DNA from 3 places in the Metabacillus sp. 22489 genome. Region 1 is predicted to be linked to each of the others. Evidence: riboswitches for the same ligand, from Rfam matches in the RefSeq annotation. Region 1 holds a riboswitch; each other region holds the start of a gene.
The links. Region 1 has a riboswitch for cyclic di-GMP ahead of ACTJJ9_RS06395 (EAL domain-containing protein). Riboswitches for the same ligand answer to the same signal wherever they lie in the genome.

Region 1 (10,423 bases):
ATAATGGAGTTTGGCACGATAGATGGAATTATCGGTTGTGTAGCTGCAGGTCTCGGTATTAGCATGCTTCCTTCCAGTGTAGTCGAAAATCATGTACAAGCAGGAACTGTTAAACAGCATTCATTGCCGAATTCCTACGGGAAAGTCAAAACGATGTTTATTTATCGAAAGGAAAACTATTTACCAATAGCTTTGTTAAAATTTATTGAGATGTTAAGTGAATAGGTAATTCTTTCGGAGATGATGAAAGAATAGAACAGCATTAATAAAGGGAAGAGTGAAAGTAATGAGAATTGGTTTTTTTGATTCTGGTATCGGTGGAATAACTGTACTTCATCAAGCATTGAAGTACCTACCGAATGAAGACTATATCTTTTATGCAGACACCTTACATGTTCCATATGGAGAAAAGCCAAAGGAAGAGGTAAGGGATTATATTTTTCGTGCGGCCGACTTTATGGCAAATCAAGGTGTGAAGGCATTGGTGATTGCTTGTAATACTGCTACAAGTATCGCGGTTGATGATCTTCGAAAAAAGTATGATTTCCCTATTTTAGGGATTGAACCGGCGGTAAAGCCTGCTGTTCAAAGCTGTAAAGGAAAGCGAAAAAAAGTATTAGTATTGGCGACTAGCTTGACACTCAAAGAGGAAAAATTCCATAATCTCGTAAAAAGTATAGACCATCATGATATTGTTGAAAGCTTGCCACTCCCTGGTCTAGTCGAATTTGCCGAGAGCTTTGAATTTAGAGAAGAGGTCGTCGTACCATATTTAAGAGAAAAGGTAGGTGCGTTGAATTTAGAGCAGTATGGAACGATTGTTCTTGGCTGTACACATTTCCCATATTTTGAAAATAGCGTAAGGGAAATCTTTCCTGAAAAGGTGGACATTATTTCAGGAAGTGTAGGTACCGCAAAAAATCTAAAGCGAATTCTCGAAGCAAGGAATCAAATGAACGATGGAACAGGGGATATTGTCTATTTTCAATCTGGTTCTAAAGTTGTTGATAAAGAAACCTTGGTGAGCTATAAAAAGCTAATGGGAAGGTTAGATGAGCTGGAACTATAGTCACTTAAATTAAGTCATTTCTGCTTCATGCTAAAGGTAGTGGGGAAATTCAGGATAAGAAAAGGACATACCCTATTAGTCTAATAACATAGGATATGTCCTTATTTATCTTTCCCTTTTTAAAAATTCGTACTCTTACAACCTAGTGTGCTTCCGCCTATTTTTATTTGTATGAGTAGATGATTGAATTGTTCAGTCGGAATTGGTTTTGAAAAGAGATAGCCTTGTCCATAGCTGCAGTTGAAGCTTGAAAGAACCTGTGCTTGATGCTCATGCTCAATTCCTTCAGCAACGATATTTAAGTTGAAATTTAATCCTAAATCAATAATTGTTTTTACCATCGACTGATTTTTTGGATCTGAAATATTGTCAATAAATGATTTATCAATTTTTAGCGTATCAATTGGAAGCTCCTTTAAAACATGCAAGGACGAATAGCCTGTTCCAAAGTCATCAATCGATAGCTTTACTCCAAGCTTTCTTAGCCCGGATAAAATCAGTAGCGATTCATTCATGTTTTGCATGATGCTTTCTGTTATTTCCAGTTCTAAGTACTGTGGATCAAGTCCAGATTCAGTAATGACCCTTTTAACCGTTAATAAAAAATCACTGTCTTGAAATTGGCGGACAGAGACGTTGACGGAAACAGAAAGATAGGGGAGCCCGCTATTCTGCCACAGTTTATTTTGCTTGCAGGCTGTCATAAGCACCCATTCGCCAATGCTAATAATTTGTCTAGATTCCTCAGCAATCGGAATAAACTCACTTGGTGCAATGACCCCTAATGTAGGGTGTTGCCAACGTAATAATGCCTCCATACCAACTAATTTTCTCGTTTTCAAATCAATTTTAGGCTGATAATAGAGCTGCAGCTGATTTTTTCCAATGGCGTTACGCAGCTCAGTTTCAAGCAGCATTTTTCGATTCATCGTTTCATTTAGCTGAGAGCAATAAAATTGGTAGTTATTTTTTCCTTTTTCCTTAGCTAAATACATGGCGGCATCAGCATTTTTAAGTAAAGAGACAGGGTTTGCTGCGTTTTCTGGATACATGCTGATGCCAATACTCGGTGTTATCGTTATGTCATAGTCAGCAATTTTAAATGGCCTAGAAAATTCAGCTAGAATCTGTTTAGCTGTTGTGATACTATCGTCTTTTGTCGTATTGACTACTAGAAAGATGAATTCATCGCCACCCATTCGGTAAATGCGTGCACTTTCCTTTGCGATTGATTTTAGTCTTTTCGCCACTTCTTCTAATAGGCTATCGCCAATATAATGTCCAAACGAATCATTGATATTTTTAAATCGATCTAAATCGAATAAAAGCAATGCAATTGGGTTCGGGCTTGAATCCACTTTTTCTTGAAGCTGGGTAAAATCCTCTGTTAATTTTGCGCGATTGTATAAGCCTGTAAGAGGATCGTGGTATGCTAAATGATGATATTCAGCAATTAATAAATAATTTTTTCTTACTAAAAGAATTTGCCTGCCAATAATTAAAAACAAGGTTAGGCAAAGACCGATCGTAAGGGAATTAAAATACCAGTTTGTGCTTTCTAAATAAAGGACGAGTAAAATCATGACGCTTAAGTAAGGGAAGATATAGCCATTATTTTTTGTTAACGTATCTGTAAACCATTCTCGCTCATTTGCCTTTTCCTTCGTGTACAAGCCTCCAAGTCCAATGATTAAGATGGCAATCGTTAACAATGGATCAGTCATATTCCCTGGCAAAAAATCATTTTTTAGATTTTGGAAAATATAGATGACATCCGCGATAACTAGAATAATAGAGCCGCCCATAATAAAAAGGGAAGACCTTTTATCTTGGATAGCGGGAAACAGATAGAATAAGTAAGTGATTGTAAATGATATGCTCCAAATGATGACTGGAAAGCATAACGAAATAATCGTTGAGAAAAGCGAGAAATTTCTATAAGGCAAAATAGGATTTACGATGTAATGAATACTAACCGTCATGACAACTGTCATAAAGATGATGAGATTAAAGAAAAAAGGACGATTTGGATTTGTTTTGATTTGTCTAATTTTATATGCTAACCCGGTAAGAAATAGAAAATAAGCGGATAATAAAATGATAGCGATTTCTATATTGTGTGTCCGGTTAGTTAAAAGAAAACATAATAAGGTGAAATGAAATAGCGTAAAAAATAAAATCCCAATACTAAATAGGAGCCAAAAATAGCGATTTTTATCTGCCATCGTTTGATAAGCTTTAAACGTCCAAGAAAAGCTTACAAGGCCTGCGACAATGGGAAGAAAGGATGCGATAAAGGCTCTCATCCAGAGATTGTCGTGAAATAAAATGAGACTAGCGTAGTATACTGCAATAAGAATGAAAAAGAATAAGTAGGCTGAACGCTTTGATTTTAACATCGTAGTACCTCACAGTTAGTCACTAAAAGTAAATTGTGTAAATAAAAAAGGCTATTTCCCATTGGTAATAACCTTTTTCGCTATTCCTTTGGTAACTCAGCCACCATAGTTTCCTTTAGGTCTGTAGCTTTGCGTCTTCACCTTTCGATGAGTTTGCCTTTTTAGTAGAATAATTCTATTTTTTCTTACATTCTATCATAAAATGCCTCATCACATCATTCTTTTTTCCTAGATTATATGTGAAATTGTCGTAATTTGTCGACAAACAAATATAATAAAAACGAGCATCCTTCATTGGGGACTGTCCCCAAGAGGTTGCTCGCTTTGCTTTAGTAGCTTTTCCATGCTTTTTCGTATTTTTCGATAATCGTTGGACGGGTTAGTGTGTTTGTTTCGATTGGTACTTTTCGCCCCTTTTCATCGACGATATCTTTGTCAATATCCTTGCCGAACGTTGTAAGACCATCGAGGACATCATTCGTTAAAAATTCCGTTTCGACGGTTATTTTTGCATCTTTTAGGTTGACGGGCTCTCGTTTCGCAAGAACAAATCCCCAATCTCCAAAGCTTGGGACATCTACGTGAAGGTTGGCTGTTTGTAGGTCAGCAGCCTGAACGGTTTGGTTAATCGACCAATAAACCTCTGTTGCAAACGTTGGGCTCGTTGCCTGGATCATCATTGAGCCGCCTGGTGTTAAATGATTTCGCAGCAGCTGATAAAACTCAAGTGTATACAGCTTGTTCAATGATTCATTATTCGGGTCAGGCAAATCAACGAGAATGACGTCGTAAAATTGCTTGTCCCTTTTTAAATATTGAAACGCGTCCTCGTTAACAACATTGACACGTTCATCCTCATACGAATGTTTATTTAATGTGACGATATCACGATTCGTTTTACCGAGCTCAACGACCTTTGGATCAAGGTCTACGAGTGTCATCGATTTAACCTCATCATATTTTTGCAGCTCGCGTAAGGCTAAGCCGTCACCGCCGCCAAGAATAAGAATGTTTTCTCTTTTCTCCGCTGTTGCCATTGTAGGATGAACAAGTGTCTCATGATAGCGATGCTCATCAGTTGAGCTAAATTGCAGCTGACCATCAAGGAAAAGCCGCAAATCACCTTGTTCCTTCGTTAAAATGATTTGCTGGTAGGCGGTTTGCTCTGTATAAATTATCGGGTCTCGGTAAAGCTTTTGTTCAAACGTAAACGCTGTTTCCTCACCGAAAAATATCCCGACGATGAGCAGAAGGAAGATTGCAATCCCAGCTGTAAAATGGCGTTTGAACGTTTTTATTTCCTTTTTAAAATAGAGAAGGATCCAGAGTGCCACGATGACATTAATTAATGCTACGATAAACGCTGTTTTCACTAGGCCAAACTCTGGTCGAAACAAGTAGACGAAGAGGATACCACCAATTAATCCACCTGCGTAGTCTGAAAAAAGCACTCGTGCAGTACTTTTTTGAACGGTGACACCAATTTCATTTGCTTTACGAATTAAAATCGGTAATTCAACACCTGTTAATCCTCCAACAACTAATGTAATCGTATAAAGGAATAATGAATCCATTCCTTCGCTTAAAAACGCGGATACCCCGAAGAGGAGGAAGGTTGAAAATCCGGCTAGAATTCCAATGAGATATTCAATCCAAACAAATGATAAAATTAAATTTTTTGTTACTCTTTCACTTATTGACGCACCGATTCCCATTCCTGTTAGAAAAAGAGAAATGGTGAGGGTGTATTGCTTTACACCATCACCAAGTAAATAAGAACCAGCTGCGCCGAATAGAACCTCGAAGATAATCCCGCAAACGGAAACGATCCCTGAAGCCCAATAAATCGCTTTGCTTTGTTTATTCTTTTTCTCACTCACTATAAAAGTCGTCTCCTTATGTTACGTAATCGATGCACCGATGACAAATCCAAGGCCGATCGATACACACATGCTGATAATGCCGACTGAAATGTTTCCCTTTTGCAATTGTTCTTCAACAGAGAATTTTCTTGTGAAAAGCTCAAATAGAAGATAAGCAACCATTTGCAATAAAATTCCGTATGCGCCCCAAATCAGTGTATCTAACACATTCGCACTATGGTAAATCGAGAAGGATAGAATAATACAGATACCGACGATTTTCCCGCCAATCGAAAGAGAGACAGCGTGGTTTCCGTTTAGTACCTCATCCCAGTCTTTATATTTCTTTGTAAGGAATTCGAAAATAACTAATCCAATAAGTACAATAATAATGGCGATTACGAAGTAGACAGCCGTTAAAATAAATGGTTCCATCTGATTCATCCTTTCTCATATTCATTTTTTTGTGAAAGCTATAATGACAAATTTTGTTGCTTTCGGTTGAGTTCCTGAGGTTCCCTCTTGACTCTTTTTGCTCCTAGTGAAAATTTATTTTCCAGCACCAGGTCCGCCACCACGAACGGTTGACGTACTTCCTCTTACAGAAGTGGAACCGCTTGTTGAACTTTTATATGTACCGCCTGATGCTCCATATCCTTCATAGCAGTCATCATTTGTTGCAGAGCATTTTCTTTCCCTTTTGTTTGCCCAATTATCGTCCCTAAGAATATCATCTAAAATCCATAATGCAAATAATCCATTGAAATAATTAGGATGATAATTGTTCCGGACAAAGTCATAGGAGGATATTTCGACCATTGTGTCATCCTGATTTTCTTCAGAAAGAGTTAGACTAATAAAAACATCCTGGTAAATAAGGACTTGCTTATTATTGACCTTTTCGCTTATTTCACGTGGTTTTTCATGATCCTGTAGTTCTTTTGACACTTCATCGATTGATTTGTTTTCTGCGAGGTAGATTTCTGAGATGTCATTTGATCCTGACTGACCTGTGACAACGTCTTGAAGGATATAATTCGTATCGATATATTCGGCTATTTCATCTTTGAAAATCGTTCCGCTCGTTGATCCTTCAATATTTCCACAAGCGGCTAAAAGGAGTGAAAAAGATAGCATAACAAAAAGAAGTGGTTTTTTCATTGACTCACCCTCTTTCATTTTGGAATATGAATTTGTTTTCATGATAAAGGGGCTGTTTTTAGTAAGGATGAGCCCTCACGTTGAAACAGTCCCTTCATACGTATTTGTTTGATTCACTTGTAGTGTGTACGTAATAGGTTGTTACTCTTTTCCTAATTTACGTTTTAACGCAGCAAGCTCGTCATCAACATCATTTTTTTCTAATGATTCGAATTCATCATCAAGGCTTTTGTTTGAAGAGCGTAAGTCTTCACTTGTTTCTGCTTCTGCTTCAAATTGGAGAACCTTTTCTTCCATTCGTTCGAAGCCTCGTTTTGATTCGTCAGAACCAATACCAGAAAGGGTACGGTTCATTTTTGTTTTTGCCTTCGCAGATTCCGCACGAGCTTTTAAGGAATCCTTTTTTAGCTTCATTTGATAATATTCAGCCTTCATTTCATCAAGCTTTTTACGCACAGCTTCAGAATCAAGCTTCGCACGTTCGTATGATTCCTTTAATGTTTCCGCTGTTTGTGTGTGAAGCTTTTTATCCTCTAGCGCGCGGCGAGCTAAATCATCGTTTCCAGCTTCAACTGCTTTAAGCGCTTGTTCTTCACGCTTTTCAACCATTTTTTGTGCTTCTTCATATTTCTTTTGCAGCATTTTTTCATTGGCAATTTGCTTAGCAACAGCTGCTTCTGCCTCGCGAATATCTGATTCCATATCGCGCATAAATTGGTCTAGCATTTTTACTGGATCTTCTGCTTTGTCTAATAATGCATTAAGCTCTGAGTCAACAACTGTTTTTACACGTTTAAAAAATTTGAACATTGTTTATTCCTCCTATTTGCTTGCAATAAATTTTAATTCATATTCTTCAATATCATAACCAGCACTTACTTCAATTTCGCTTCCCCATTTTTCAACAGAGAGGTACTTTTCTTCTTCTTCATCACAATAATCATAGTACTCACAAATCATACCATTAATATTCTGATTTCTTCCTATGCCAGTTACGCGTGCTTTCCCTGATTCATCAAGGTAATAAGTAATTCCCTCATGACGAATTTTTTTCGGGATCGGTTCATCCAGCTTTAATTTTACCTTTTCATAAATACCAAGGTAAAGCTCATCGTCCATCTCAACGCTTAACCAAATCGTTTTTGCGACACCTTCAAGCTGGTATGCATACCATTTGAAGCCATGGTCATCATAACTAATCTTTCCAACAACCTTATAATCCTCTAAATCATATGTCACAATATCATTTGGCTGAAGGTTAAATACATTCCGTTCCTCGACGGACCTAGGAGCATCGTCCTTCTTTCCAAACAACCTGCTAAAAAAACTCATGCACCCACCTCAACTTCATATCCTTAAACATACTATAATCATCTCACAACACCTAATACGAATTAAATAGGAGAAAGTTTCGCATTTTCCAGATAATTTTAATAGATTTTTGGGGACAGTCCCCGTTGGGTAGGTAATTAGTCCCTTTTGGTGGGAGAGAGGATGGGAGGGGGGACAGTCCCCGAAAAGGATGTTTTACAAGGGAATTGAGCTAATGTCATTAAAGTGGGGGACTGTCCCCAATCTTGATAGAATAAGGTTTGTGGCACATTAATAGGGGGATTTCGTTGATTTGGGGACAGTCCCCCAAACGGTGTTACTTGTGTTAAAACTTTGGGGACTGCACTGTTTTGGGGACAGTCCCCAAATTGCTACTCACACTGCCTTTTTGTTGATGTAGATAAGACCGCTGGCGAAGAAGAGGATAAATCCGCCGATTATTGCATAGACGAGTGATTCGAATGACATGAAAAATCCGCCCCATGGTCCTTCGCCACCTTTTGGAATCATTGTGAGGAATGGTTGGACCCATGGATAGAAGGGTGCATATGTTTCTGAGTTTGCTACTAAAATATTCGGTACTGTAAACACCACGTTAAATGCTAAAGGTGCGGCGAAGCTAGACCATGCCATCGATATGAGTAACATAATCGCAGCAAGGGGAAGGGTGGCAATCCATCCGCCAACAAAGCTCCTTACCATGACATCATAAGGAATCGGGTCTTCAAATCCTTTAATAAACCCTATCGCAAGCCATTCTACTAAAACAAGACCTTGGTTAATCGCAATAAGCATAATCGTAAGAAAGAATTTCGATAGATACACATTCGTTCTTTTCACAGGAAGACTTAATAATTGCTTCCATCCGCCATTCTTGTGCTCATATCGGCATAAGAAGCTTGTAAACACACCAATAATGAGAGGGAGGAACAAGATGGTATGGATGGGTGTCATAATAACCAGTGGGATCACCCATTCATTTGGTGCCCCTTCAACCTGCTCGGTCAGAAATCCAGCAACAAATGCGAACGCTGGACTGACAAATAATAAAAGCCATATATAAGTTTTCCGCATTTTTAAAAATTCAGATTGCACTAAATTCCAAAACATTATTTCACATCCCTTTTTTGAAAATCAATCATCCCAAGGAAAAGAATGACGATGCCAACAGCTAGTCCAGCTGCTACATACCAAATAGGTTCCTGATCCCCCATTAATGTTGGCCACTTCCAAATGAACCAATCAGGAATATTGCTTGAAAAGAAAGGAGCAATTGTCCCGAAAATTCCAATCGTTAACGGAATCGCCTGATTGTCAAATGTAATCGAAAGCCAAGTTTGAATCGCTAAAATTGGCAGTCCAGCAATTAATGGATAAAAGCTGCTGATTAAAATATCATCGAGCGGCATTGGGGAAGAGCCAAACCCTAATCCAAGTCCTAAAAAAATCGTTCCAACGAATAAAAGGACACATGATAGAAGGAGCATAAACAAAATAATAAAAAACTTAGATGAATATACGACCCGACGTTTTATCGGTAAGCTTAGAAGATGCTTCCAGGAGCTCTGTTGATGCTCGATTGAAGCAATTTGTGATGCTAAAATCGTAATTCCAAGCAATAGTGCCAGTGATGTAAAGCTATTAAGATTACCGAGTAAATCCCGCCAAACATCCTTGCTTCCACCAACTAAATAGTCATAGCGAACCCCGTAATTCACCATTTGTAGTGAGATTACACCGAACGGACCTAGAAAAACGAGAAACCAAAACCATTTCCGTTTGACCTTTAATAAATCAGCTTGCAGTGCCGCCAACATGCTTCGTTCCTCCTTCATTCGTTAAGTCGAGGAAGATGCTTTCCAACGATTTTCGTTTTTCCTCAATACGATAAATTTCATGACCATGCTGAACTAGGTGTGTAATAATGCTTGCAATTTGTTCATCGGAAATATCCTCACATAGCAAATAATCATTCTCGTTTTCTACAATATGTCCCATTGTCAGTAACTGTGTTTTTGCCTTCATCGTATCCTTTACCTTAATGGCGATTTTTGCTCTCGCTTTATTACGAAGGACTTCAATTGAATCCTGGAAAATCATATTTCCCTTTGAAATAATGCCAACCTTCGTCGCCATCTGGTCAATTTCACTTAACAAATGACTAGAAATTAAGATAGTAATGCCATAATCCTTGGGCATTCTTTTAATCAAATCGCGTATTTCATGGATTCCGGAAGGGTCCAGTCCGTTTGTCGGTTCATCTAAAATGAGTAGCTCTGGATTTGCTAAAATCGCTGATGCAATGCCAAGTCGCTGCTTCATCCCAAGAGAATAGCCTTTCACAGCTCTGTCCGCATCCTTCGTTAACCGAACAATTTTTAACACCTCATCAATTCGGCTTTTTGGTACTTGAAGAATTTTCCGCACAGCCTCTAAGTTTTCTCGAGCTGTTAAATGCCCGTAATAAGAGGGAGACTCAACTAATGAACCAATTTTTTTTAATGCTTTTAAATGATTGCCTTTCACATTTTCACCAAATAGCTCAATGCCACCACTCGATGGCTTCATTAACCCAAGTAGCATCCGAATCGTCGTCGTCT
Region 2 (10,423 bases), on a different contig from region 1:
GCTGCTAGCAAGCTTATTAGGATTAAACTTTCCAATCAATTGCCGAACATCTTTATCATGAACAATTAGTTTTCGATATCGTTCATCTATTAAATATTCCCGGAACCATTCGTGCTTTTTTAATTGCTTTAACACACTCTCTATGTCTTCTTCATCAGCCTTTAAAAAAGGGAGATAAACAAGAATATTTAACATATCAACTAATATTGCCAATGCCTTTCCCTCCAAATTAAATCTCTTATTAAACTTTACGGTCATTCAGATAAAAGGTTTCATGTTTTTTCCATTCATTCACTTCATTAAGGTAATAAAAAAAGGGAGATATCGATTTGAAAGGACAGATGAAGGCATGTATCCAAACAATTATGGAGTACTTCCAAAATATACACACTTTTTGCAAGCATACCTTTGATTTATAAGCTAAATAACTACGGACTATGTTATCAGTAGCTTTTGCCTTTCTAAATAAAATCCTTTTTTAATAGTTCTAAAGTACAAGTAAACAGTTATAAATCTATCATATTTCTAATAAATAAAAAGCCTTATAGCTATTTACGAAAAACACGTTAACTCTTATGCTTCATTACAAACATCTTGATAAAAATCATTTGTTTTCACACTCAAAAAATGCATGATAAACTCACGATAATCAATGATTATATATTCCTATTTTTAGCGAAAATTGGCAAAATTTGTTGACGTTCAACTATTGTGTATACTACATTTGAATTATCATAGTTCTAAAATTCTTGATTCTGTGATAATAGTAGGAACGCTTTTTTCATAGTTTTTTAACGTACGATAATGGCAAACTCATTGAAAAATGGGGACGCAAAGCTAGAGGGGCTAAAGTGTAGATTTTTCATTATACACCATGCCAGCCAGTTACCGAATACGACGGAAACTCCGTCTTATTCAAGGTGGAGTTTTTTTGTTGCTTAAAAATTTTGAAGGGGGAATCGAAGCTTGACTATGCCAATGAAAGGTATCTCAGAAGATCAGACAAACACAAACATCGATATTGAAGGTGCAATAATAGCTAAAAAGCATTACGTGTATGAGGTTTTACCTGTATCAGACGAAGAGCTATTAATTGAAGTAGCTGAATGCTTAGCCAAAACATTCTCAGGTGTTAAATCTGGAAATGCCTTCATTGTAGAACCAGTCGTTTTATTATTGAAAATATCATATGAAACGATGAAAGAGTTTATTTTTGATTTCCTTAAACAAACAGTTAATCAAGGTTTAACCATCATCGCTAGAGAGAAATGTACTGGGAAAGTGATTGGAGCCGTTGCTGCCGAGTCCTTTCAGACAATAGAATTAGATCCTCCCCTACTAAAAGGTGATTTTGCTCCTTTTAATAAAATAAATCAGATTACCCGCTATTTAGTAAAAAAGTATGAGCAATATATTTACAATAAATTAGGAAGAAAAATCGTAAAGGAAAAACATATCCGTATTTTTCTAACCGGAGTGATGCTGGAAAAAAACAAAATGTACATAGCAGCCGAAATGAGGCATCTCTTAGAGGAAATTTGTAAAAATCGAGGTTATCAATATATTTTCTCAACAGCTCCAAATCACCGTTCACAGAAAATGAACGTACGATTAAATTACCACATGCCATTGGATTGTAAAGGGGTTCCGATTGCTTACTCATATGCAAAGGATCCGGTTTTAAAATACTTACCAAATGAATTAGGTGAAGATTGTAAGCTATTTTATAAACAGCTAACGTAGCCCTATATTTACTTTATAGAAAAAGAAGTCCTCAATCATTACTTTAGAGGAGGACTTCTCTCGGTATAGAAACATTTTTAAGAAACTGTACTTAGTTGGATAGGAGTTCAAGAAGAAACAACTAATCTAATTGAAGAAAATCTTCACGGTGAAAGAGAACGACGAGCAATACTGAAGCTTTCAGGTATTAAAGAAGGTATTGAAAAGTTAGCAAGAAAATTTTATGACTATGTCCTCTACTTTCAACAAGGATTCTATGATTTCGCATGATTCCATCGATGTTTTTATTATTTACTAAACTATTCATTTATCTAATATAATCCTCCATTCTCTTTCCCTTGTCTATCCCTCTCTATTATTAAACGATAGATTTCTTTTAGCATATATTATACAAGTGAAATTACACCTACAAAAGCTTAGAAATACTAGATTTTCAGGCTTCTTGTCCTATACATATTTAGAAATCCCCTTCATACTATGTACTCTTTAAGAATTTTCTTGATTAAAGTAAGGTGAAAATAGGTCACATCGAATTAAGTAGAGAATGTTTAGGATAAATCATACTATGTGACCATACTGTAACGAACGGAGGATGTAGATTCACTACAAATCAGTGTAAGATGATGCAAACTAAATTCTTGGTGCCTTCGCTACACTGATTGTCAAACTACTGTAACTTGAGGGAGGAATAAAAACATGATCACGAAAGAAGTTATTCCTGTAAATGAAATCACAAATTTCAAATCACGTGCAGAAGAGTTTTTTCCTATCAAATGGTATAAAGAGATGCTTCTCAATCACCCTGTGTATTTCCACGAAGGTACAAATACGTGGAATGTGTTTAAATATGAACACGTGAAACAGGTATTAAGCAATTATGAAGTTTTCTCAAGTGAAGGAACAAGAACAACTATTTTCGTAGGCTCAAATCACAAACAACAAAATCCTTCATCCATCACAAACCTTACAAATGTTGATCCACCCATGCATCGAAAAAGTCGTTCTTTGTTAGCAGCAGCCTTCACCCCTCGCAGTTTAAAAAACTGGGAACCTCGTATTCAACAAATTGCAAAAGAGCTTGTTGAAGAAATTCAAGAAAATTCAGTTGTAAATATTGTTGATGCCCTTGCTTCTCCATTACCTAGTCTAGTCATCGCTGACTTATTTGGCGTTCCGCTCGAAAACAGATATCAGTTTAAGAAATGGGTTGATATTCTTTTCCAGCCTTACGATAGAGAAAGACTGGAAGATATTGAATTAGAAAAGCAAAAGGCAGCGAAGGAATATTTTGAGTTTCTTTACCCAATTGTCGTACAAAAACGGGGAAATCTAACTGATGATATTATTTCTGATTTAATTCGAGCTGAAGTTGATGACGAAAGATTTACGGATGAAGAAATCGTTCAGGCAACAATGTTGCTTTTAGGTGCTGGTGTCGAAACGACAAGCCACGCGATAGCCAATACGTTCTATTCATTGCTATACGATGATCCATCGATTTATGAAGAGCTAAGAAACAAGATTGAACTTGTTCCAAATGCTGTTGAAGAAATGCTTCGTTTCCGATTCCACATGTCACGTAGAGATCGCACCGTTAAACAAGACAATAATCTATTAGGTGTTGATTTAAAAAAAGGTGATGTCGTCATTGCTTGGATGAGTGCATGTAATATGGATCCTGATATGTTTGAAGATCCATTCACGATGAATATTCATCGTGCAAACAATAAAAAGCACCTAACATTCGGTAATGGACCACACTTCTGTTTAGGCGCACCACTGGCACGATTAGAAATGAAGCTTGCACTAGAGGCATTTATTCAAAGGTTCTCTCGGATTGAAGCAGTTTCTGGGTTTGAATTAGAGAACAATTTGACAGTTTCAGCTACGGGTCAATCTCTAACAAATTTGCCAATGAAAGTTTATGAATAGAATCAATCAATAGCTAGTGCATAACTCATTTTTATTCCCCCAGTCCTCTGCGCTGCTGGGGGAGACTGTTTTTGTTATAAAAGGACATAGTCGTTTATTTATAAATATTCTTTTCCCTTTTCCAGTAATGATCGTTCACCTTTTCTCTCATTTGTTTCTTCTAATAAATTCATCAATTTTATTTGGTCCTCGATACCTTCCTGTATACTAGGCCATTTATCTACACCATTCATTTAATTTTGTAAAATTATCTTCACAAACTCCATTACTGGTAATTCTAGTAGTAGAAGTCTACACCAGCCATATTTCAACACTTCATCATCACACTTCACTTCGTTTGAACGAAGGAACAATAGGAAAAAATATATTAAGTCATTGAACATATAAGTAAATTATTATATATTAATATGCGGATGAATTCGGGAGGTGTAATAATGAAAGAAGCGACAATTGATATAGAAAAAACAGCATCAGTTTTAAAGCTTTTAGGTGACAAAACTAGATTAACAATGGTGAAAATGCTGGATTCAAATGATTGCTGTGTATGTGAATTTGTTGAGGTTTTTAAGGCAAGTCAGCCTGCCATTAGTCAACATCTTCGCAAATTAAAGGATGCTGGAATTGTCAAAGAAACGAGAAGAGGGCAATGGATTATCTATTCATTAAATAAAGATAGTGATCATTATTCTTTAGTCGAAAATATCCTTCAATACCTGCCGAATCAAGATTATCGTATCAAAGAACTAGAGGAACAAGGATTACGAATTTCATGTGAGTAATGGAGGATTAAATTCATGACATCAGTTATTTTAGCATCAGTGATTTTTATACTCACACTTACACTTGTCATATGGCAGCCAAAAGGGTTATCTATCGGTTGGTCTGCATGTGGCGGAGCGATTCTTGCTCTACTTGTAGGTGTTGTAGATTTTAAAGATGTCATTGATGTGACATCGATTGTATGGAATGCAACACTAGCTTTCGTTGCAATTATTATTATTTCACTAATCTTAGATGAGATTGGATTTTTTGAATGGTCAGCCTTACACATGGCAAGAGCCGCAAAAGGTAACGGGATTAGAATGTTTGTTTATGTTAGTATTCTCGGAGCTATTGTTGCTGCCTTTTTCGCAAACGATGGGGCTGCATTAATTCTTACACCCATTGTGTTAGCGATGGTAAGAAATTTAAACTTTAGTGAAAAAATGGTGTTCCCATTTATTATCGCAAGCGGCTTTATTGCTGATACTACTTCACTTCCATTAGTGGTAAGTAACCTTGTTAACATTGTATCAGCTGACTTTTTCAATATTGGTTTTGTTGAATTTGCATCAAGAATGATCATTCCGAACTTTTTCTCATTGGGTGCTAGTATCTTGGTTTTATATCTCTTTTTCCGTAAAAGCATCCCAAAAGAATATGACTTAACGCAATTAAAAAAACCAGTAGAAGCGATTCGCGATAAAAAGATGTTTAAATTGTCATGGATTGTTTTGGGAATCTTGCTTATTGGTTATTTTGTAAGTGAGTCATTCGGAATTCCAGTTTCTTTCATTGCTGGAATCGTTGCGATTTTCTTTCTAATGATGGCAAAAAGAAGTTCAGCCGTTAACACAAAAACCGTTATTAAAGGAGCACCTTGGGCAATCGTATTTTTTTCCATCGGAATGTACGTTGTTGTTTATAGCTTAAGAAATGTCGGTTTAACAGATGTTTTAGCTGACATGATTCAGGCTGTTGCAGACCAAGGATTATTTACAGCTACTGTTGGTATGGGTTTTATTGCAGCTATTTTATCTTCAATTATGAATAACATGCCAACCGTTATGATCGATGCGCTCGCTATTTCCGATACTAGCTCAACAGGTGTTATAAGAGAAGCGCTTATTTATGCAAATGTCATAGGTTCTGATTTAGGACCAAAGATTACACCGATAGGTTCACTGGCTACATTACTATGGCTTCATGTTTTATCATTAAAAAATGTAAAAATCTCTTGGGGAACATACTTTAAAACTGGAATTATTTTAACAATTCCAACCTTGTTCATTACCCTAGTTGGTTTATATATTTGGTTACTTATCATCCATTAAATTTACTTAAAAAGGAGCAAACAACATGGCGAAAAAAACAATTTACTTCTTATGTACTGGAAACTCTTGCAGAAGCCAAATGGCAGAAGGCTGGGCAAAAAAATATTTAGCTGAGGGGTGGAATGTATATAGTGCTGGAATTGAGGCTCATGGCTTAAATCCAAATGCTGTGAAAGCAATGAAAGAAGTGGGAATTGATATCTCAAATCAAACGTCTGATATCATTGATCCGGAAATATTAAATAATGCTGATTTAGTTGTTACTTTATGTGGAGATGCTGCAGATAAATGCCCAATGACACCACCACATGTAAAACGCGAGCATTGGGGATTTGATGACCCTGCTAAGGCTGAAGGAACAGATGAAGAAAAATGGGCTTTCTTCCAACGTGTTCGTGACGAAATTGGAGAAAGAATTGAGCGTTTTGCTAAAACTGGTGAATAACAACAAGCTAAGGTCTCCAAATCAAGGAGACCTTTCGCTTTGAATGTTCTAATGTTATCTACAATTTTTCTTTTTCCGTTTCAGCTGAACAGCAATTTTTGCTTTCTTCCTTGTTTTCTTCTACCTCTTTAATCACTACATTACAACAATTTGCATCTTTCATAGAATCCTTTTTGAATAAATTAAACATATATATTTCCCCCATTTCTTTAAATGAAATAAAAGATAAAACCTGATAATGTTGACATTGTTACCACCGATAATACAAAAGTGAAAACTAATTCCCGTTTAAAGATTGACTTTAATAAAATGACCTCAGGCAAGCTTGCACCCGCTGAGCTAATCATCATAGCCATAACAGGACCTAATGCCATCCCTTTCATAATAAGAATCTGTGAGATCGGGATCATACTTGATAATCGTATATATAATGGGATCCCTATAATTGCGGCAATTGGAATCAACCACCAATGATCATCACCAAAAGCTGTTGAAATCCATTCAGTTGGTACTAATCCATGAATGATTGCTCCTATTGCTGCACCGATAATGAGATATGGATAAACACTTTTCATTAGAGCTATTGTTTCTTCGAATGCTAATTTCATATTAAATTTTTTATTGCCTTCCTCATAACCAGACATCACAACATTTTTTACATACTTTTCAAATCCCAATGCTTCAAGAACAAAACCAATAACAATTGAGAAAATACTTGTCACTACCGTATAAACAATCGTTACCTTCCACCCAAGAACAACTCCCATGATCGTAATAATTGTTGGGTCTAGTACTGATGAAGCAAAAAGAAAAATCATGACGATTCCAAAAGGCATTTTCTTTTTCAACATATTTACTACTACTGGGATTGTAGAGCATGAGCAAAATGGTGTTATAAAAGCAAATGCGATCGCTACGAATGCAGCTAAAACTTTATTTTTACCCGACAATTTTTTCTCGATTTTTTTATAAGGGATATATCCTTGTAAAAGACTAATGAGAAAGGAAATGACGATAAATAAAACCGTTAATTCTAACGCAATAAATATAAAATTTTTAAAAGTCTCAATCCACATCCTTTATCCCCCTCTTGTTAACAGCAAGCTGTTTTACAACAAAAGATCGAATCTATAGGCTTTGTTTTTTCTTTAGCAGAAACAATTGTTTTAGAATTTAGATATGTAGCAATTGAACTACATATGGTCGAAAGCTTACCCATTTCTTCCCTTTTTAATTTTGATAATAAATGAACTTCATACTCATTAAACATCATGTCACCTCTTAAAACAAATTATTTTGATATATTAATCAAAAAAAATTGATATTTTACTCAAAAATTTTTTAATCTACAAATAGTGTTTCACAAACAATAACTGGTTCACATCATCAATTAATTCCACATACAAACTTTTCTTAAATCAATTTTTTTTGATATTTCAACTATATATCCAAAATTTTCTGATGTCAATCTATTTAATCAAAAAAATTTGATTAAATTATCATTCACACCTATAGAGCATTCAGCCTAAATTAAACAATTTCTAATCGCCCATTCTCAAAAGCAGTCTGTTGTTTATAACTTCCCTTTGGAAAAATAAATGTCCAGGGCATACTAACCTTTGCTGGGATTACAAGTGTAGGGATAGTGAAGTTCTTATCTGCCATGACCTCACTATGCACACGGTAAAGCAATCTTACGTTATGAAAGGTATGCGGATTATCAGTAAAATTGTGAACCAATACCGTTACGAGCAGCGCCTCTTTATGGTTAATCGCTTCTCGAATCGGAGTGCAAATAATATCGGAATCGGGAGCATGTTTTGTTTCATTAAAAATTGTTTCTATATGTTGTCGGTCCTGTTCAGCTATTGCTTTTTCCCAAGACGCTTCAAATTGTAATTGCTGCATGACGAAAACCACCTCTTGAAGATTAAGTTTATCATACTTCTACGGTTTTCCTTCAATAATAAAAATAACAGTTACATGCATTTCGTCATCATTCTGCCACACAGTTCAATATTACACAAATTACCATACATCAAATAATACGCTTATACAAAAAAATAGATAGTAGGAAAGGTAAAGGAGAAGGAGAAAGATGAGAGAGTATATCATCTCTATTTGGAATCTAATAGACCCTCTATATTATCAGTTTACACGGCTCACATACCTTCCATCTAAAGAAGGGAATATCTTTCGGGTTCGATTAACGAAATATAAAGGCAAGAATATCGTTCTAGCAGATGGCACAGAAATAAACAAAAATGATACGTTAGTTAAGATTCACCTTCATAACGTCAGATTATTAAAGGAATTTAAAACGACAAAAAGTGAGCTTAAGAAAGCCAAAACCATTTATCGATATGTTCAAAAGTCATTACCTGAAATTAACCTTTATATTCAAAATCATCCACAATCGAGTCAAATTAAAGGGATTATCGGAATTACTACATTAAACAAAGGCTGTAAACGGCTTGGCTTTGAAGTCTTTTCCATATCACATCCTGTCTACCAGTGGTTCAAACGGCTTGCATTTTTACCGATTGAGCTAATATCTAGTAACAATTCATTGTGGCATGTGTTAAAGAACCATAAACCAAGTTACTTAATTATGTCTATAGACAAATTATCAACGATGTACAGAATGAATAACAGCGAATAGTCAATAAGAAAAGCGCAAGCGCCTTGATCAGCCCCGACAAGCATAAGGCGATTTGGAATAGAAGGCGTTCTTTGCCTTCAATTCCAAATTGCCTAGACCCTAGAGGGGCTAGGCGCTGGAGCTAGACACTAAAACTAAGTTCAAAATGTTATACTTTCTTACCTTGTAAAAAAGGAAAAAGCGATCCATATCGCTTTTTCCCTAAATCGCTTTTACTGCTTCACTTGAAACTCTTCCTAATGATAGCTTATGAAGAGTGATTTCAGGTCTGCTTCCTACGCGGATGTTTACACCTGTCTGACCAAGTCCTTCATTGATATAAAACGGTTTTCCATCATGATTATGAAGTCCTTTTATCATATTCATACGGGCAAGTTTGCCCATTTTTGCTAGATGATATGCCTTTGGATAGCAAATTTGTCCACCGTGAAAATGGCCTGCAAGCAAATAATCAAAATGATAGTTTTTCATTTGCAACACGATATTAGGGTCATGAGTAATGACTAGATTGATACCTGATTGAATTCCTTTATAGGAAGCTTCAATATTGCTTCGTTTTGTACTAAAGTCATCAATCCCAATAATATTGACGAAAGTACCTTTAGCAGAAATGATATCATGTTGATTTTTTAATACTTTGCAATTATATTTCACAAGGGTATCAATTAACGTTTGCAGGTCTGGTTGCTTTAAAACATAATCATGGTTACCCAATACGGCATAGATACCATAGGTTGACTTTAATTGATTGAGTTTCTCTAAATATGGGATAAGCTTCGGAATCGTACGTTTCCGATCTAAAAAATCTCCCGTAAGGACGATTAAATCAAGTTGTTCATCTTTTAGCATCTCGTAAATCCCATCAGGAGAAATCGATATATTTTCTAAATGTAAATCCGAAAGCTGCAAAATCGATAATGTTGAATCATCTTCGTTCGATCCTTCGTTACTGATTTCGATTCGATTAACGACAACATCTTTCGTATTATTATTCGCTTTTTTAATTAGGGCATAAAGAAAAATTACTACAACAGTAATGAAAAATATACTCAAGATAATGCCTCCTTCCTATTCATTATATAGGAAAAAGACTACTAATTTTACAAGAAATAGATGGTAAATACTTTATCCCTTCTCTACTAGGCTTATGGAGGTGTATGATGAAAAAAGTTTTATTTCTCCCTTTTTTACAAATTCCATCTGGTCACCATCAGGCGGCAAATTCTTTAATTGACGGGATTAGACAAATCGATCCAGCTATTCAGTGTGATAAAGTTGATATACTCAGCTATAGCTACGGTAAGATGGAAAAAATCATTTCGAGCATATACTTAAAATGGATCCATTCATTTCCCCAAATATACAATTCCATCTATAAGACGGCTGTCTACAAAAATATTGAGGTCAATAAACGATATCGTTTGTATGAACTGCTTTTTCTCACGTTTATGAAAAAGCTTTTGGCAGAAAAGCAGCCAGATTTGATCATATGTACACATGCATTACCATCCTATATGCTCAATTATTTAAAACAAAGACATGACTTAC
Region 3 (10,423 bases), on a different contig from region 1:
ATTAAATCTTCTGATTAAATTTATCACATCGCACCAAACAATTCAATATATAGTATCTGTTTTTTTAAACATAATACTATATGTAGTTTTCAGTTCAACAAACTAGTAATTTGTCAAATTACTAACTCATTAAAAACATAAGAAATAATGAGTTATTATTAGATTACATGTCGAAAAATGCATTTTTTGAAGGATTTTGTCTCTTGCACAAACTAAAATATCTAAAACACTACTCCTTTATAGGTTTTCTTTCGTGTTTGTCGAATAATTTTTATCTGATTTAGTATGCTGTTGGACTATATCCTTTAAATATGGATGGTTGTATTTCCTTGTTTATATTGTTTGCAATCGATTCTAGATTTGATAAATTTTTAGTTTCAACTAAACATTTGCTAATAGCATAACAAACGGAACGAATGTTCGCAAGAGAAATGCGCAACCATTCGGATTGCGCATTATTGCTTATCTTTTATAATTCCATTCATCCGTCTCATATTTTTCTTTAGCAATTTTCTCTACTACTATAATTTCTTCCTTTGTAAGCTCATAAGGTTCTAACTCAATATTTAAACCTTCTTCAAAACCTTTTTTAAACGCTTCTTTTGCTTCTGTAATGGTTACCGGCTTTTCTCGTAAGGAATTTGCCGCAACCGCCTTATCTTTAAAAGCACGCTGCATTCTTTCTCTTACACGATCATTTGGATATTTAAATAAATCGAAAAGCATATCTTCATCTAAATCAAGGAGAATTGAGCCGTGTTGTAAGATAACACCTTTTTGTCGCGTTTGCGCACTCCCAGCTACCTTTCTTCCCTCAACAACAAGCTCATACCATGAAGGTGCATCAAAACATACTGCTGAACGAGGTGATTTCAACCCTTGTTTTTCCTCATCTGTCCGAGGAATAGAAAAATATGCATCTAATCCGAGATTTTTAAACCCTTCTAATATACCTTCTGAGATAACTCGATATGCCTCAGTAACTGTTTTTGGCATATCTGGATGTTCCTCAGATACGATGACACTATATGTAAGCTCTTTATCGTGGAGAACCCCTCTTCCACCTGTTGGGCGTCTTACAAAGCCTAATCCATATTTTTTAACTGCTTCTAAATTAATTTCCTTCTCAACTTTTTGAAAATAACCAATAGATAATGTTGCAGGATCCCATCCATAAAACCGGATTGTTGGAGGAATTTTCCCTTCACTATGCCAATCAAGCAACGCTTCGTCTAATGCCATATTAAAGGTTGGAGAGCAGTTACCCGAATCAATAAATCGCCATACTTCTTTTGCCATATTGTAACCCTTCTTCACAAAAAATTTTCTATTTTAGTCTAGCAGAACTTCAATAAGAAGAAAATAATATTGCATGATTAGCTAATGACATTTTAGTGAAGCTCTTATATAATAATAAAAGTCTATAAAAGTTCCTAAGAACTTATTTTTTAATATTGAAAATGAGATTACAACATAAAGGGAGCGAAAAAATTGTCAATTTCAACTTGGATTCTTATCATTTTAGCAGTAGCGCTAATTGGTTATGCTGTGTTTACCTTTTTCTATCAAAGAAAAATAATGAAACAGTTAACAGAAGAGGAATTTCGTGCTGGATATCGTAAAGCACAATTAATTGATGTTCGGGAACCTAATGAATTTGAAGCTGGCCATATTTTAGGAGCAAGAAACATCCCTCTTTCCCAGCTTCGTCAGCGTTACAAAGAAATAAGACAAGACCAGCCTGTATACTTATATTGTCAAAATACAGTACGTAGTGGTCGAGCAGCTCAAATGCTGAGAAAAAAGGGCTATACTGATCTTAACTGTCTGAAAAGCGGCTTTAAAGGTTGGACAGGCAAGATTAAAAAGAAAAACTAATGAAAAAAGCAAACTTATTCATCATTTGATGATATAGAGTTTGCTTTTTTTTGCTTAATTCAAGGATAGTTAAACCGAATTATTTAGCAAAGCCAATAAGCTGCTTTAACATAGCTATACCTGATTTCTGCTCTTGCTTATTGCGAACTTGTCTATCTTGATATTGTTTTAAAAACGCTAAAAATCTTTCCTCACGTTCATCTGTTTTCTTCAAAATAATTTCCCGTTCTTGGCGAATTGCCTCTTTATATAGTTCACGTTCTTCCTTTGAAGTAATAGATAAACTCGTAATCATTTCCTGTACATCTGAAAACTCAATTCTAGCAACTTCTGTTTGTAATTTCGCCGTGTCGACAATCTTCTGTTGAACAGCCTCAATGATAGTTGCTTCTAGTTTAGATAGTCGATCATTTATATTGAGTAACTCCTTGACTTCTGCTGATTCTATAAAGTCAGAAATCCTATTAAGAGAATTTTTTAATTTATCGTTATCTTCGGTAGATTGACTTTCGACATGATGCATAGCCGTTTGCTTCTTCAGTAATTGCTTAATTGTCATCGTATCAAGATGGTTATCTTTAAATGATTTTATCTTCCTAAACATTTCAATGTTTTCTGCAGACACTAATCTTGAATTGTTACTATCCCTTTCTATTGTTAAAAACTCTGAAAATTCATTCTCCCAGCTTTTTAAGATAAATACTTTTTCCCCTATCAATGAAGCAGCTTTAGAAATTGTTACATACTTTGTTGTCATTCTCTCCACCAACCCTTTATCTATTTACTTTATTTACTTAATTCTTCGTAGTAACTAGCAAATTCCTTCAAGACGACAAAGCTTCTAAAAACTAGTCATATTCTTTAAAGAAATTGGGGAATTCGGCAAGAATAGCTAAATATTCTTTTTTATTTGAAATGGTATTTCAGCAATACATGATTTCTTAGATATTCGGAAAGTCTAAACTACACATATAATTATTAAATTTGGTTATACTATGAAAATCAAAAAAAGACTTTCGGATATCACTTCAAGCGATACTAAAGATACTAGCCTCAACCAATGAAAGGATTGTCATTAATATGAATGTAAAGATTAACTTTGATTCAAGCTGGCAGGAAGAATTTTTCACAAAGTTAAATAGTGATGGACCTTGGGCAAACTGGGACCTTTATAAGCTAGCATATGAGGTCCAACAACAAACAGTTGTCCCTTCATTTACTGGCTTGCAGGCACCAAAGCATCTACCGAATTTTACACCTTTACCACATCAATTAGAGGTCGCACAAAGAGTAGTGGAGAAAATGAACGGAAAAGCTATTCTAGCAGATGAAGTTGGTTTAGGTAAAACAATTGAAGCAGGATTAATTTTAAAAGAATATATGATTCGTGGACTTGTCAAAAAAGTACTAATTTTAGTTCCAGCATCACTTGTTTCCCAATGGGCAAAAGAACTGAATGAAAAATTTTTTATCCCTGCTGTTGAACAAAAAAAGAGCTATGTATGGGAATCATGTGATGTCGTTGTTTCATCGATTGATACAGCAAAGCGCAGTCCTCATCGTGAAATTGTTACAGAACAACCATATGATTTAATTATTATTGATGAGGCACATAAGTTAAAAAATAATAAAACCAAAAACTATGAATTTGTACAAAATTTAAAAAAGAAATATTGCTTACTTTTAACAGCAACACCTGTCCAGAATAGAATTGAAGAAATTTTCAACCTTGTTTCACTCTTAAAGCCTGGGCATTTAGGAAATGAGTCTTACTTTAGTGAAGCATTCTCAGCAAAAGAACGCTCTCTTGAAGACCATGAACACTTACGAGAGCTTATCGACAAGGTCATGATTCGAAACCGCCGCGGAGATACTGGTATCGATTGGCCAAAACGACATGTTGAAACCGTCCCAATTCAATTCTCAGAGACTGAACAACGATTATATGACACCATTACATCTTTGCGTGATTCTAACCAATTTTCAGCTTTTGCTTTTTCAATTATGACTCTTCAGCGTGAGGCATGCAGCAGCCGTGAAGCTGTCTATATGACATTGAAGAAAATGCTTGATCGCTCTGAAGAAGCTGAAAATATCTTACCAAATGATGTAATAAAAAATATAATGGTCGCAATTGACGGTGTCACCCAAAATTCAAAAGCCCTTAAAGTTGTTGAACTAATTAAAAAAATAAATGATAAAGTTATAATCTTTACCGAATATCGAGCAACACAATTTTATTTACAATGGTTTTTGAAACAGAACGGAATAACCTCTGTACCGTTTCGTGGAGGATTCAAACGCGGCAAAAAGGATTGGATGAAAGATTTATTTAAAAATCAAGTCCAGGTGTTAATAGCTACAGAGGCAGGTGGTGAAGGGATAAATTTACAGTTCTGTCACCATATCATAAATTACGATCTCCCATGGAACCCAATGAGACTCGAACAAAGAATTGGACGTATACACCGTTTAGGTCAAGAACATGACGTACACATTTACAATATGGCAACGAAGAATACTGTAGAAGAGCATATTTTAAAACTATTATATGAAAAAATTCATTTGTTTGAAAAAGTAATTGGAGAGTTAGATGAAATTTTAACAAGGTTAGAAATAAAAAATTTTGAGGAGCATGTTCAGGAAATTATGTATCACTCAAAATCTGATGGTGAAATGAAAATTAAAATGGAAAACTTAGCATCAATATTAGATTTTGCCCAAAAATCACAAGAAGAACAAAAACGAAAAGCAACTTGATTGCAAGAGGTGGAAAAAATTAGATGGAACAACAAAAAATACACAACTTTCTTGAAAGTTTTTTTAACGCTAACTCCTGTGAACTAATAGAAAATAACCCTGGTTACTTAACAGTGCAACTTACGATAGAAATGGATAAGGAGCTAATGAATCGTCCATTCTATTGGCATTATCTTGAAAAAACAAACGGTGTACCTAACCCAATGAAACTAACATTTATTACAGACAAACAAAAAGCCCCTTCCGATCTAAAAGGTGAATTTATGCATTTTGGTTCACCACGGCTTCATCAAATCTTTCAAGCAACAAAACGGTTAGGCAGGTTTATCCGCTTATACGAAAAAGTTGAACATGAGAATAACGGAAACATTGCCTTACAACCCTGGATCGGTGTAAATATCATTGTTTCCTATCAGTGTGATATGAAAAAAGACGAAATTCATTCAATTGGTCTACATTTAGTTAGTGGGACACTTGTAGAGGGTTTCCAAGAAAAATTAGAAAAACTTAATCTAACACCCAAAATACCTGACTTTTGTTTTACAATGACTCCATTAATAAAACCACAAAGTGGATTAAAGAGAATTGAACAATTCATTGAACAATATGTTAAAAGTCAGGATCATTCATGGGCTGATTCAGCGAGAAAAAGATGGGAAGATGACCTAAAGCTACTAGACCATTTTTACGAGGACATTGAGGAAAAACCTGATTGTTACACATTAGAAAAAGAAGCATTACGTGAACTATATGAACCACATATTCATATTAATATCCAAAACGGTGGGATCTTCTTTCTAACGCAAAATGCTATATTTAAGTAACTTCAAGTAGCAGTTGGTCTTCCAATTGCTTTTTTCTCTTTGTTTAAAGGACAAAACGTTAAAAATCATCCACTCTAACAAAATTCACTATTCTTCGACAACATTCAACATCCCTTACATAAGGTTACTTTAAGTTCATTTAAAGATTCCTTAAATTACCATAACAACATCTGATTTTTAGCGCATTTTCAGGCATTAATACCTATGTATTATTACAAATAGATTACAAATGACGAAGAATAATAAAATTTTACTCCCTCGACACCAATCAACAAACATTCTGAAAATTTATTTTTATAATAGAGATTGTAGTCAAAAAGTCTATTTCTACAGAGGACTTTTGATTTATATAATGAAAACGTTAATATGAACAGATAAAGGCAAACCTATTGAAAAATTGGGACGCAAAGTCACAGGTCTAATGTATCGTACATACTATGACGGCTGGACTGCCTGGAATACATCAAAGTATTTTAGGAGGGGTACATATTGAATAGTGAGCTTATTGATAAAATTAAAAAGGATGGACAATTAGATCGTGAATGGGTTGAAATGATTTTAGAGGCTCTCGAGCTAGGGATTAGTATCGAGGAAATAAAAGAGTTTTTTTCAAAAGCAGAACATCCTCCTAAATAATAGAACTATTTGATATAATTTTTTTCTTATTATGTTCTCCATATAAAACCTTTCCTTCTTTATATGTTATACTATAACTAACAAAAAGGAAGGTGACTTGACGTGATTGGTCCTAGAATAAAAAAATATCGGACACAGAAAAATTTATCATTATCTGAATTAGCAGAAAGAGCAGGAGTTGCAAAATCTTATCTTAGTTCCATTGAACGCAATCTCCAATCCAACCCTTCTGTTCAATTTTTAGAAAAGGTTTCTGCAGTGCTTGGAGTGTCTGTAAATGTACTTCTAGATAAAAATGAAAATGACTCAAATGAACTAGACTATGAATGGACGAAATTAGTGCAAGATGCCATGAAATCCGGTGTATCTAAAGAACAATTTCGGGAATTCTTAGAATTTAATAAATGGAAGCTTAAGAATGAAACAAATAAATAATGTACATAAGCATAATTGGTGAAATTTCACTAATTATGCTCTTTATTTGTTCTTTATAATGAACTTCTCTTGAAATTGTCAAAATAGATATTTTCCTGTCACTTTTTATTTCTTTTCAGCAAGTACTATAATCGTTATACTTACTATAGAAAATGATAGCAAAACCTTCAATTAACTCGTTCTTAATAAAACGCTAATATATTTCTAGTTTATTGAAAAGTTATCACTGGAAGAAGGAAGAAAAGGTTGGTGACTCATGCAATTTAATCAAGACACGATCGATTTATTGCTCCATACAATTAAAACATATGGCTGGATGGATCTTCCAGCATCAAGTATGTCGATGTATCCATTTATAAAAGAAGGAAATATTTGCAGATATACTAAATTTGATCTAAAAACAGTTAAACGGGGTGATATCCTTCTTTACTATACATCCTCTGGGCAATTGCTAACACACCGTTTATTATACATAGATAAAGCGAATCCAAAATATGTATTCTTAAAAGGTGATTTAAATTCAAAAAGTATTGGTCCAATTGAAATAAATCAAATTATTGGTAAGCTTATTACAATTGATAAAAAGAAAAAGAAGGTTTATTCAAATGATTTAAAAGCAATACTTTGGGGCTATTTCATTACCAAGTTTCCATTTCTCTCCAATATAATTAAGATTTATATCCGATTTAAGAATAAGTTTAGAAAAAGGCTATCATCCATTTAAAAATTATCATTGTATTATTCACCTCTATTTTTAAAGCTAATTAAATTTATTTCTGGAGTATTAAATAACCGGAATCCTAAAAAGGAGATGGCTTTACTACTTCCTAACCCTGCACTAACATATTGTTTAGTTTGCCGATATTCCCATAAGCCTTTTACTCGATCTGAAGGAGGAAATAAACCACCATGTTTATAATAAGGCTCTGGTACAAATAATGCTCCAAGAAAAGGTAATCTTATTTGTCCGCCATGATAATGTCCTGCCATAATTAAATCAAAATTATGAAACTTCATATTAGGATTTGCTTTAATTTGGTCAATTTGGATATCAACAATTGGATAATGTGTCAATCCAATAAGCACATCTTGTTCTGTTAAATTGTTTAAGATCGACATATCATTTCGTGCTAATTGCAATGCTTCAATTCCACCTATCTCGCTCTTATTATTCTCTGCCTGTAATGACTTTTTAAAATCCACAAAGTAAACTTTTGAACCTCCTTTTGTAATTGAATAATTCGAATCCAATAATTTTATTCCTCGAGATTCCAATCCTTGTATAAATTCATGTTTTTCACTTCTATTCTTTCTAACATTAAAGCTTTTAACAGGATCAGTATTACCTGGGACAAATAATGCATGCTCCTTATTTCGAATCCCTTCAAATAACATATAAATCGGATCATAATTCAGACTATTTTGATCAGCTAATAAATCTCCCGTTATTACGAGCGAATCATATTGTAAGGAATTAACTAATTCGATCAATTTTTTCTGATTCTTCCCAAATTCTTTTTCATGCAAATCAGAAATTTGCAATATTGTAAATCCCTCTAATTCTTGAGGTAAATCTTTAATCAAAACTTCCTCCTCGGTGACAATAATTCTATTATTATCCCAAATTGTATATCCAATAAGAAACAATACGAACATAAAAATTGCTAGAATCAAGTATCTAATACGTCTTTTCAAGAGCAAAACTCCTTATAATCAGTAGCTCAAAAGAGCCAATAATTAATAATTTGCCTCTAATTGATTACTAACTAAATGTCCAAAAACGCTTCGTTTATCCTTTGCCAATTGACGGTATTGCCCCTTTTGCACAATAACACCTTCATCTAAAACAATTACTTGGTCAGCATGGCGAATTGTAGATAAGCGATGGGCGATTACAATAATTGTCATCCTTCCCTTCAATCTTTCAATAGATTGTTGAATTTTCGCTTCATTTTCAACATCTAGAGCACTTGTAGCTTCATCCAGTACAAGAATCGATGGTTTTCGAAGGATAGCGCGAGCTAAAACGATACGCTGTCGTTCTCCCCCAGATAATTTAATACCACGATCACCTATACGTGTATCTAACCCTTGTGGTAGCTTTCTCACAAATTCAGCTGCAGAGGCAAAATCTAATGCATCCCAAATACTTTCCTCAGTTGCATCAGGCACTAAAAGTAATAAATTTTCCCGAATGCTTGCATTAAAAAGGAATGGTTCCTGAGGTACATAACTTACAGCTTTTCTTAATGCGATAACCATATCGCTTGTTAAAGGAACTCCATCGATGACGATATTTCCCTTTTCCGGATAATTTAATCCCATTAACAAATCAATTAGTGTGCTCTTCCCTGCACCTGAACGACCGACAACTGCGGTCATTTTATTAACAGGAATAGTAAGATTAATATTTTTCAGCGCAAATTCAGATGTAGGATGATAGCGGAATGAAACCTGCTCACAAACCATTTCCTGGGTAATTTCTAGAGGCATAATCTCGTTTAAATTTTCTAAATTTATTTCTTTTGCTTCATAACATTGATATTGCATCGTTTTTACGGCTTTAAATGCTGGTAGAATCGTTGCCATTTGTTCTAAAGAACCTTGTATCCCTGCAACTCTCGGCCATAATCTTGAAAAAATTAATACAATCATCATTAACTGCGCTACTTGTGCATGAAAAAGATTTATTGCAAAATAAATAAAGATTACGAGAAAAATAGAACTTGCAGTTCGATAATAAAATTGTGTTTTCATTTTCAGCTTTGTATAGTCTACCTGCTCAGTTAATATTTGCTTTGTGATCATTTGATACCAGTTGATTCTTGACTGTTCTAATGTATTGCTTTTTACATCCTTAATGCCGTTAATTTGTTCTGTTATCCCAGCTAAATGCTCTTTTCCTAAATGATAGTTCCGCTGACCTAGTGCAATAGATGTTTTTAAAAACTTCCGATTCAACACTAATAAAATAATTCCACATAGTAAAACAAATAAAGTAATTGCCGGAGAAAGGAAAAAAGCTAGACCAATTTGGATCAACGTGAAAATCAGAGATGACATAAATTGTAGAAACGATTGCGTACCTGAGCTTGTTCGAACGATTTCAGTTGTTAATATATTGATAAGATCAGATTTTCTATTTTTTATAAAAAAGTCCCAATTTGCTTGCAAAATAGCACGATATGTTTCAACACGTAAATATCGAAGAAACCCATGCTGTATTTTAGCGTTTTGTACAGTAATCATTCGTTGGAAAAAGTTATGACTAATGACAATAAGTAAATACAAACATAAAATAACCGCTAAGCCAGCTTCAGTTGGAACATCTTGTAGAAATGAAAAAAGGCTTATGACAGATTGTCCACTTGGTTCGACCTCAATTACACCACTTATGCTTATCATTGGAATTAATAGCAAAATTCCAATTCCATCTAACAAACTAATACATACCATTGCAAAAAAATTAACGAATAATTTCTTGCCTGCGAACGACTGGATTTGCCTTAAAAAATAAAAAAGATCTGACATTGCTTGTTCCTCCTAGGGTTATACATGCTTCCTAGCTCTTCGCCAAGCACATAAAAAAGGACGTAAAGGAAAATAAAGAAAATGCATCCTTTTTGGTAATGGTAGAGTTTCCGCATCTTCTGAGAAAGGAAATAGTAAACTTATTATAAATAGTAGTTTTTGATTCATCGATTTTAGAGAAAACAAATGCCTCGAATGGTATGATGCCACTTCGTCTGGTAGAGGCTCTGTATGAAGGTTAACCATTCTTTCAAGATAAAAAATTGCATCTTGTGCTAATTTACGAGAACGTCTTTTATTTACTAAAAACTTGATTTCATGTGGATACTTAGTATTTAGGAGAGAATTGGATAGTAGAA

Region 2: linked by a shared signal. The riboswitch ahead of ACTJJ9_RS21095 (hypothetical protein) and the one ahead of ACTJJ9_RS06395 (EAL domain-containing protein) in region 1 are both predicted to bind cyclic di-GMP.
Region 3: linked by a shared signal. The riboswitch ahead of ACTJJ9_RS15880 (anti-repressor SinI family protein) and the one ahead of ACTJJ9_RS06395 (EAL domain-containing protein) in region 1 are both predicted to bind cyclic di-GMP.

Annotation. Positions count from the first base shown of each region.
Region 1 covers NZ_JBQENT010000007.1:92,850-103,272, reverse strand. Annotated here, with positions in the region: gene ACTJJ9_RS06405 (LysR family transcriptional regulator) at 1-225, shown strand, start outside; gene murI (glutamate racemase) at 287-1,069, shown strand; gene ACTJJ9_RS06395 (EAL domain-containing protein) at 1,189-3,468, opposite strand; cyclic di-GMP riboswitch class I at 3,556-3,636, opposite strand; gene ACTJJ9_RS06390 (polyamine aminopropyltransferase) at 3,798-5,351, opposite strand; gene ACTJJ9_RS06385 (DUF350 domain-containing protein) at 5,370-5,765, opposite strand; gene ACTJJ9_RS06380 (DUF4247 domain-containing protein) at 5,880-6,491, opposite strand; gene ACTJJ9_RS06375 (PspA/IM30 family protein) at 6,633-7,301, opposite strand; gene ACTJJ9_RS06370 (DUF4178 domain-containing protein) at 7,314-7,823, opposite strand; gene ACTJJ9_RS06365 (ABC transporter permease) at 8,199-8,933, opposite strand; gene ACTJJ9_RS06360 (ABC transporter permease) at 8,933-9,640, opposite strand; gene ACTJJ9_RS06355 (ABC transporter ATP-binding protein) at 9,618-10,423, opposite strand, start outside.
Region 2 covers NZ_JBQENT010000045.1:34,533-44,955, reverse strand. Annotated here, with positions in the region: gene ACTJJ9_RS21100 (hypothetical protein) at 1-213, opposite strand, end outside; cyclic di-GMP riboswitch class I at 797-893, shown strand; gene ACTJJ9_RS21095 (hypothetical protein) at 967-1,743, shown strand; gene ACTJJ9_RS21090 (cytochrome P450) at 2,443-3,675, shown strand; gene ACTJJ9_RS21085 (ArsR/SmtB family transcription factor) at 4,110-4,454, shown strand; gene ACTJJ9_RS21080 (arsenic transporter) at 4,470-5,768, shown strand; gene arsC (arsenate reductase (thioredoxin)) at 5,794-6,213, shown strand; gene ACTJJ9_RS21070 (hypothetical protein) at 6,272-6,403, opposite strand; gene ACTJJ9_RS21065 (permease) at 6,423-7,289, opposite strand; gene ACTJJ9_RS21060 (hypothetical protein) at 7,307-7,483, opposite strand; gene ACTJJ9_RS21055 (SLAP domain-containing protein) at 7,744-8,121, opposite strand; gene ACTJJ9_RS21050 (YkoP family protein) at 8,312-8,875, shown strand; gene ACTJJ9_RS21045 (metallophosphoesterase) at 9,077-9,928, opposite strand; gene ACTJJ9_RS21040 (MGDG synthase family glycosyltransferase) at 10,033-10,423, shown strand, end outside.
Region 3 covers NZ_JBQENT010000027.1:43,234-53,656, reverse strand. Annotated here, with positions in the region: gene ACTJJ9_RS15905 (lipoate--protein ligase family protein) at 463-1,299, opposite strand; gene ACTJJ9_RS15900 (rhodanese-like domain-containing protein) at 1,498-1,878, shown strand; gene ACTJJ9_RS15895 (MerR family transcriptional regulator) at 1,958-2,635, opposite strand; gene ACTJJ9_RS15890 (SNF2-related protein) at 2,959-4,638, shown strand; gene ACTJJ9_RS15885 (YqhG family protein) at 4,662-5,462, shown strand; cyclic di-GMP riboswitch class I at 5,832-5,919, shown strand; gene ACTJJ9_RS15880 (anti-repressor SinI family protein) at 5,952-6,098, shown strand; gene ACTJJ9_RS15875 (helix-turn-helix domain-containing protein) at 6,201-6,533, shown strand; gene ACTJJ9_RS15870 (S26 family signal peptidase) at 6,790-7,257, shown strand; gene ACTJJ9_RS15865 (metallophosphoesterase) at 7,272-8,228, opposite strand; gene ACTJJ9_RS15860 (ABC transporter ATP-binding protein) at 8,271-10,064, opposite strand; gene ACTJJ9_RS15855 (nucleotidyltransferase domain-containing protein) at 10,083-10,423, opposite strand, start outside.